2 regions of the Pragia fontium genome follow, and region 2 is predicted to be linked to the other one. Evidence: predicted binding sites of a transcription regulator. Region 2 holds the regulator's gene; the other holds the start of a gene.
What was found. Region 2 encodes CRP, which controls carbon source genes, mostly activating them, when cyclic AMP is high. Its sites were predicted from a motif close to ATGTGANNNNNNTCACAT; they were not measured.
Positions count from the first base shown of each region.

Region 1: pth (aminoacyl-tRNA hydrolase) is a predicted target of CRP. The motif match lies at 2,615-2,632, and genes of this name have one in related genera.

Region 1 is NZ_LR134531.1:2,208,997-2,213,216, reverse strand. Features, by position in the region: gene EL341_RS09595 (hypothetical protein) at 681-911, shown strand; gene EL341_RS09590 (hypothetical protein) at 922-1,131, opposite strand; gene EL341_RS09585 (GlsB/YeaQ/YmgE family stress response membrane protein) at 1,449-1,697, shown strand; gene pth (aminoacyl-tRNA hydrolase) at 1,773-2,363, opposite strand; gene ychH (stress-induced protein YchH) at 2,730-3,002, shown strand; gene prs (ribose-phosphate diphosphokinase) at 3,148-4,095, opposite strand.
Region 2 is NZ_LR134531.1:281,557-285,776, forward strand. Features, by position in the region: gene EL341_RS01090 (YccS/YhfK family putative transporter) at 1-1,668, opposite strand, end outside; gene crp (cAMP-activated global transcriptional regulator CRP) at 1,740-2,372, opposite strand; gene EL341_RS01100 (phosphoribulokinase) at 2,673-3,542, opposite strand; gene EL341_RS01105 (YheU family protein) at 3,634-3,885, opposite strand; gene EL341_RS01110 (hydrolase) at 3,882-4,220, opposite strand, start outside.

The DNA of each region.
Region 1 (4,220 bases), 1.9 Mb from region 2:
ATCTTTAGTTGAGTGCATGTTCATCTATCATCCATTATAGATATACTACCCACAGCTTACCTGAATAGGCGGAAATACTCAATGGACATTCTATAGTGGGTTATATACTGTCTATTGTTTGTATTTTTTCAGCTGACGCAGGGAAATATCAATAACTTATCTGTTGTATATTTAATTATTAAATAAAATTATAGTTTGACGATTTTATACAGGATGAATTTAATACTAGCAATAGGGAGTAGCACAAAAAAATAAATGGTATTGTAATGGTAATCTTTTAAGGTATCGATTAAATCAATATGTGATTTTTTCAGATAACACACTGATTGATATTGTATATTTTTTGTCCGAAAATATGTTGTGCATTATTTTATTTATGGTGAAAATAAATAAAAATATTCTGCCGCAATAAATGTTTTGTACGACAAGTTATTTTTATGGTTTTGATATTGTCATATTTATTAGCAAATGCTAATAAAATTATTATTGTTTAAAAAAATTAAAATATGATTTTAATTTATTATGAATTTCAAATGAAAACGCTTTGGGTAACATACATAATAAATATTAATAATCAGAGAGTTAATTGCGATGGCGAATTTTATTTTAGAGGCATTTATTCAGTCAGAGAGACTCGCTATACTATCATTATCATGGCGTAAGAAGGGAAGGTGTGATGTATGAAGTTTTATCATGAAATTGATAGTGACGGTTCGAATACCGACATTTGCTATAGCGTGACCATTTTAGGAACGGATTTAAGGGCTTCAAAGCGGATACGGCATCCAGCTAGCCGAATTAAGCATGAGCAGGCCAAAAAAGCACTCAGGCGTGCTTTGTGCAAAACCAAAAAATTTATTCGCACCCATGGGTTATCTAAAGAGGCCTGGGGAGCTTTTTGCGGTAAATAATAAAGCGCTATCAGGTGATTTCTTTAAGTTTTTCAGCGACATCGTTGAGGCCTTTAAACGGAAGGTCGTTTAATAAGGTAAACCTGTAGTTATTGACTTTTGCCAGCATGTATTTTAACTCATCACCGTAAATAACAAATCCATCTGGAATATCCGTTTCGAAACGGATATTGCCATTGAACACACTAATCGTGTACCCATTCCATCTCATTTTATTCATATATGTTCTCCACCGTGTCACTGCTTACGGTTAGAGCGGCACAACGTTAACAAAAATTAAATCGAATTTTGCAAACAGGCAAAGATCTTTTGGTTATCGAGCACTTAGCGAACATCTAATCCAGTCAATTTGCTTGATGTTAAGTGATTAAATATCAGTTGGTTAATTTTTGTGGTTAATTTTAGTTATAGGCAGCATCTATTATATCCTCTGAAAAATAGAAATATTAACCGCTACCATCTACTCTTGATATGTATGGTTAACAATAACGGGTTGGGTTCTTTATCCGGTATTAAATAGTCATTTTAGGGGGAGTTATGGGGTTTATTGCCTGGATTATCTTAGGATTGCTGGTCGGTGTTATTGCTAAGTGGTTAATGCCTGGCCAAGACGGGGGTGGTTTCTTTATGACCATCATTCTCGGTATTATTGGGGCATTAGTCGGGGGATATATCAGTTCGTTCTTCGGTTTTGGTTCCGTTGATGGCTTTAACATTGGTAGTCTGGTGATTGCGGTGTTAGGGGCAATGTTAGTTTTGTTTATTTATCGCAAAATAAAAAGCTGATCGCTGATAGCTCTCATATTCAGCCGTAGATTATTAAGTCTGCGGCTGATTTTTTTGACCATCGGGTAGAAAAAGTCAGACGCTGGCTTTGAAGGCATGTAATCGATTCATTGCCTTAGTCACATCTTCTTTAATTAGGATATCAGTGCAGCGAACGGCCTCATCGATAGCGTCATCGATCATTTTTTGTTCACTGGCAGGTGGCTTTCCTAATACAAATCCAGTCACTTTATTTTTATCGCCAGGATGACCAATACCAATTCTTAAACGGTAAAAATTCGGGTTGTTGGCTAATTTATTAGCAATATCTTTTAAGCCGTTGTGTCCACCATTACCACCACCTAATTTGAGTTTGGCAATCCCGGGAGGAAGGTCGAGTTCGTCATGAGCGACTAAAATTTCTTCTGGAGCAATACGGAAAAAGTTTGCCATAGCCAGTACTGATTTGCCGCTCAGGTTCATAAACGTAGTAGGGACCAAGAGTCTGACGTCCTGTCCACCTATATTCAGACGGGCGGTATAGCCAAAAAATTTAGCTTCTTCTTTTAGAGATTGGTTATAACGCTCAGCCAGCAGGTCAACATACCAGGCACCGGCGTTATGACGGGTTAAGGCGTATTCTGCCCCCGGATTGGCTAAGCCGACGATTAATTTAATGCTGCTCACGATTAATTCCATTCCTACTGCTATTGGGTGTGTTTCGATAGTTTCTTTATCAGGTAGTTGCCCTAAACAAAGAAAGGTCGAAATAACAAGCCCGCCATTTTACCCTCGATGGCTTGAATTACAAAGTAAAGCTATCAGTTATGGCAAAGTGCACGGCTGATTTGTTAAATCACAGTATTTTGCCGAAAGCATGAATCGTTAAAGAGGATAATTAATGAAATGTAAGGAAAATGTAAGAAAAGTTTAGCAGCATGTGATCATAACCACACACTATCTGTGGATGTCTGTCTATACTCATAATGAAAACGTGGTTAAATCATGGTGATTGTCACTTCAGCAAGCATTTGATATTTGGTGGAGGGCTTTATGAAACGCAGAAACGCAGTTTTACTCGGTAACATCTTAATGGGACTAGGTCTGATTTCAATGATTGGTGGTGTCGGCCTGACCATCGTAGGTAATATGGGGGGAGTAGCTCTTTTACCTGGCGATTTGGCGCATATTCCTATTATGGGTATTTTTATCGGTGCTTTAGTATGGTTGGTGGGTGCCCGTGTTGGGGGCAGAGATCGAATTGCCGATCGCTATTGGTGGATTAAACACTGTAACGATGATAAATATCGTCATAAACACTTATAGAAATTAGCGAAGAATTCTCACTATAGTCCAGTCAGTATCAGTGGCATATTGTTATTCGCTTAATCTTATGGCATGACTTTCGGTACTACGTAAAACCCCGCTATTCATCATAATGAATAACGGGGTTTTGTTCAGGCAATTTCTATTAGTGCTCAAACATCGCAGAAATTGACTCTTCATTGCTGATGCGACGAATAGCTTCAGCCAACATGCCAGAAAGCGTTAACGTACGAACTTTGTTAATCGCTTTAATTTCAGCCGATAGTGGAATAGTGTCACAAACCACTACTTCATCAATCACTGAATTCTTTATGTTATCAACCGCATTACCAGAGAAGATAGGGTGTGTTGCGTAAGCAAATACGCGTTTAGCACCACGTTCTTTCAGTGCTTCAGCTGCTTTACACAAGGTACCGCCGGTATCGATCATGTCATCGACTAATACGCAGTCACGACCGTTAACGTCACCGATAATATGCATAACCTGAGAAACGTTAGCGCGAGGGCGACGTTTATCAATGATAGCCATATCTGTATCGTTAAGCAGCTTCGCAATCGCACGAGCCCGTACAACACCACCGATATCTGGGGAGACAACGATTGGGCTTTCCAGATTCTGCTGTAGCATATCTTCTAATAAAATTGGACTACCAAAAACGTTATCAACCGGTACATCAAAGAAACCTTGAATTTGCTCTGCGTGCAGATCAACGGTTAATACGCGGTCAACGCCAACGCTAGAAAGAAAATCTGCGACAACTTTTGCCGTAATAGGTACACGGGCAGAACGTACGCGACGGTCTTGACGGGCATAACCAAAGTAAGGAATTACCGCGGTAATACGACCAGCAGAGGCACGACGCAGTGCATCAACCATAACGACTAATTCCATTAAATTGTCATTGGTTGGTGCGCAGGTGGATTGGATAATAAAAATATCGCCACCACGTACGTTTTCATTAATTTGAACGCTCACTTCACCGTCACTAAAACGGCCTACGGCGGCGTCACCGAGCGATGTATAAAGACGATTGGCTACACGTTGTGCTAGTTCCGGCGTAGCGTTACCAGCAAAGAGCTTCATGTCAGGCACGAGAAGAACCTCAGGCTTGCATCCAGATAAGATATCACCATTGACGAAATATCCGACGCATTGATGATATACGAAAATAGAGATCACAAAATGTTGTAAGCAGGGCCGACTCCAAATATGGCTTT
Region 2 (4,220 bases):
AGTGAAAAGCGTATTGTGTGCCTGATTAACCTTCATTCGAGTATAGGAAAGTTCAGGCGCATTATCGGTCATGCTAAACATCTGGCGAAGGTGCTGTTGATAAGTTTCCAGGGCATCATGGGCATTTTTACGTAGCAGACCGCTTTGCCACTGTGGCCATAACCAGATGGTACTGGCAAATACCAAAACGCAACCAATAACGGTATCAATCAGGCGCGGCAGCAGGAATTCCATACCGCTATTAGCAATAATTTGCAGGGTATAAACCGCGGTAATGGTAAAGCCAATAACCGCAATGCCGTAATTTTTGCGCACAATCAGATAGGACACCAGAGTAAGCAACAGCATCAGCAATAACATGTAATTTTGCGGGTAATGCAAATGAAGAATGACTGCGCCCACGATAATGCCGAACATGGTTCCCAAGGCACGGTGCTGAATTCTGATGCGGGTTGCGTTATAACCATTCTGGCTGACTAACATGATTGTCAGAAGGATCCAATAAGGTTTGGGTAAGCTAAGTACGCTACCGATAGCGGTTCCTGCTGCTAACGTTAGCCCGAGGCGTGCAGCGTTTCGTAAAGCAATCGATTTGATTGAGCAGTAATTCTTTAATGCTCGCCAGAAAGGTAAACGGTTTTGGGCAGGCATTAAACTGCGGTTATATAGCGGTAGCTGGCTGCTCAGCAGATAGGCAATGCGACTAAAGTGATAATAACAGAAGGCGCCAACCGGATTATCAGGATGTTGGTTGGCAATTTTTTCCAGTGCGGATAACTCATGATCCATATTGAAGGGACTGGGGCGACGATGGTAAAGAATATCATCGGCTAAAATCCGTAAGCGATGACTGATAATTTTAGCATTATGGCGAATAACTGCTTCAGCATGGCTTTGTTCAACCAGTTTTTGCACCTCATCTGGTTGGTGCAGGCTGACCGTAATATGCTCCTGTAAATCCAGAGCGACCTGAAAAGCTCTCATCAAACGTTGATGGCGTGGGTGCTTCAGGTCGGTAATCATATATATTTGCTGATAGACCAGCGAGATACTGTCCATGGCCTGCTGTTGGCGTTGTAATAATGGTGGCAGAGCGGTTTCTGGGTCGGTGTGTTGAGTGAGGAGGCTATATTTTTCTTCAAAATAATCAGCTAATTGGCGATACAGTAAACTGAGTGACTCGCGCATTGGCTGCTCTTGCCAGAGCCTGAACCAGACATAGGTGAAAAGGCCGTACCAGATGGTGCCGATCATAAACAACATGGGGGCATACCAGATTGGTAGGACATCAACCATGCTGAGGGTAAATATCCCTGCCACCAGCGCAGCAGGCATTAAGCGCCCATGTAACGGGCTGATTTCTGCGGTCACGCCAAACAGCAGAGCCAGTATCAACATGCAAACGCCTAGCGGTATCGACCAGATAAGAAATTGTTGCAGTAAAAGGCTGCTGAGAACAAACAGTGCTCCGCCAATGGCCAGTCGTTTAAAGAAGCGTTTATGGGGGGTATCTAAGCCGCCGATATTACAGCAGGCCGGTACCAGAGAGAGTAGAAAACCGGTGCGTAAATCGTTTAATAGCCAGAAGAGGGCAATAGGTAGACAGAGAACCAGCGTTTGGCGCAGAGCGTAATTAATTTCTGGATGATAGATTACTCGTCGCCACATAGGTTTTCCGGGAAAGAAAAACGGGCATGCTGTCCATGAAGTCCAAGCATACCCGTCGATTTGTGTGTTACTTAACGAGTCCCGTAAACAACAATGGTTTTACCGTGTGCAGAGATCAGGTTTTGATCTTCTAACATTTTTAAGATACGGCCTACCGTTTCACGGGAACAACCAACAATTTGTCCAATTTCCTGACGGGTGATTTTAATTTGCATCCCATCCGGATGGGTCATCGCATCAGGCTGTTTGGCTAAATTCAACAGCGTTTGTGCAATACGACCCGTTACATCAAGGAAAGCCAAACTGCCCACTTTCTCTGACGTTACCTGTAAACGACTGGCCATTTGGGCTGACAAACGCATTAAAATATCTGGGTTAACTTGAATCAGTTGACGAAACTTCTTATAGGAAATTTCAGCAACTTCACATGCTGTTTTCGCCCTAACCCAAGCCGTACGCTCTTGACCTTCTTCAAAAAGGCCAAGCTCACCAATAAAGTCCCCTTGATTCAGATAAGAGAGAATCATCTCCTTACCTTCTTCATCCTTAATCAGAACGGCTACGGACCCTTTCACAATGTAATAAAGCGTTTCTGCTTTTTCACCTTGATGAATCAGTGTGCTCTTAGATGGATATTTATGAATATGACAATGAGATAAGAACCATTCGAGAGTAGGGTCTGTTTGCGGTTTGCCGAGAACCATTTGTTGTTATCCTCTTTGTAGTCACTGCCAAAAACAGCAAAGCGAGAAGCTTGCCGGAAACCTTACCCGCCCCGGAGCATATAATTTGCTTAGTGAGCGCTATTATAGCCGATGTAGAAAATAATATAGAGGTGTTTGTCTATTTGTCCTACATCTGGCTGAACACAACCTGTTTTACCTAATAGTACCTGACACTTATGGTTTTAACACAGGTTGAGCGAAGAGTCTCGTGTTGTCTTATTAAAATGAGGGTTAAGCTGCGTAATCACTGGTTGTTTGCTCATTTTACCCACGATATTTTTACTCTAATATCCGGCCTTCTAATAATTGCTGGATTAACGGAGTAATAATCAATTCCATGGCCAGCCCAAACTTGCCGCCGGGGATCACCAGCGTATTGGTTTGGGAGATAAATGAACCCTGCAACATCGCCAGCAAGTAAGGGAAATCGATACCGGTTAATCCCCTAAAATGGATCACCACCAAGCTTTCATCCATGGTTGGAATACTCTTAGCCGAAAAGGGATCGGATGTATCAACGGTGGGGACTCGCTGAAAGTTAATATGGGTGCGGGAAAATTGAGGGGTAATATAGTTGATGTAGTCATCCATTGAACGTACAACGGAGTCGAGAACGGCCTCACGGGAATGTTCCCGTTCACCGGTGTCGCGAATCAGTTTTTGTATCCATTCCAAATTGACGATAGGAACAACTCCAACCAGCAGATCAACGTGCTGTGCGACATTTTGCTTAGCGGTGACAATACCGCCATGCAGTCCTTCATAAAATAGCAGGTCGGTTTCTTCTGGCAGTGCCTGCCAAGGGGTAAAGCTGCCCGGTAATTGGTTATAGGGCATCGCTTCATCGTAGGTATGTAAATATTTTCGGGTATGGCCAGTACCGGTCTTACCATATTCGATAAAGCTGTTTTCCAATTGGGAAAAGTCGTTGGCTTCCGGGCCAAAATAGCTAATATGGCGTCCTTGCTCTCTGGCTTTGCGGATTTCTGCATCCATTTCCGGGCGGGTATATCGATGATAAGCATCGCCGTCGATGCGGGCGGCATTGAGCTGTAGCTGCTGGAAAATTTTCCGGAAAGCCAAACTGGTAGTGGTGGTACCGGCACCGCTAGAGCCGGTAACCGCAATAATCGGATGCTTTGCTGACATTGGCCTGATTCCTTATTTTCATTGTTATTTTTTAATGGTTATTGGGTAGAGCATAGTTCAGCGCCGGGAAGGTATTAGCAAAAATTTCGGGCTAATTAAAATCCGGATAAGGCTGTTCTTCAGCACCATCGCTGAACTGGTCTTTTAACATGATATTGATAGTTTCATGCAGTTCTGACCAGATCAATACTAACTTTCCGCTTTTTAGCTGACGTTTAATATCATCCACTTTTTGTTGTAAGGTCTTCTCCTGCTCCCCATAGTCGGTCCCTTCACGCAGAACAAATGATTCGATAATACTTTCTAAGGTTTCTGGCGGCAGTTCTTGCCACGGGATGATCATGCTGTTTTCTCCAGATAAGGGGTCAGCCATTCAGGGATGCGTTGTTCCAACCACATTTTTGGTTTTTTCCAGGTTCCACTGACGAATCCAACGTGTCCGCCATGTTCCGTTAGCTGGTATTCAATATTTTCCGGCAGCTGGCTGAGATCGGGGATCACCTCCGGCGCCATAAATGGGTCGTCTTTGGCGTGAATAATCAGCAGTGGGATTTGGATGGCAGGCAACATGGGTAAGGCACTGCACTGATGGTAATAGTCATCGGCATTTTTGAAGCCATGCAGTGGGGCGGTCAAGGTGTTATCAAATTCACGAATGGAATGGATATTTTTTAGTGA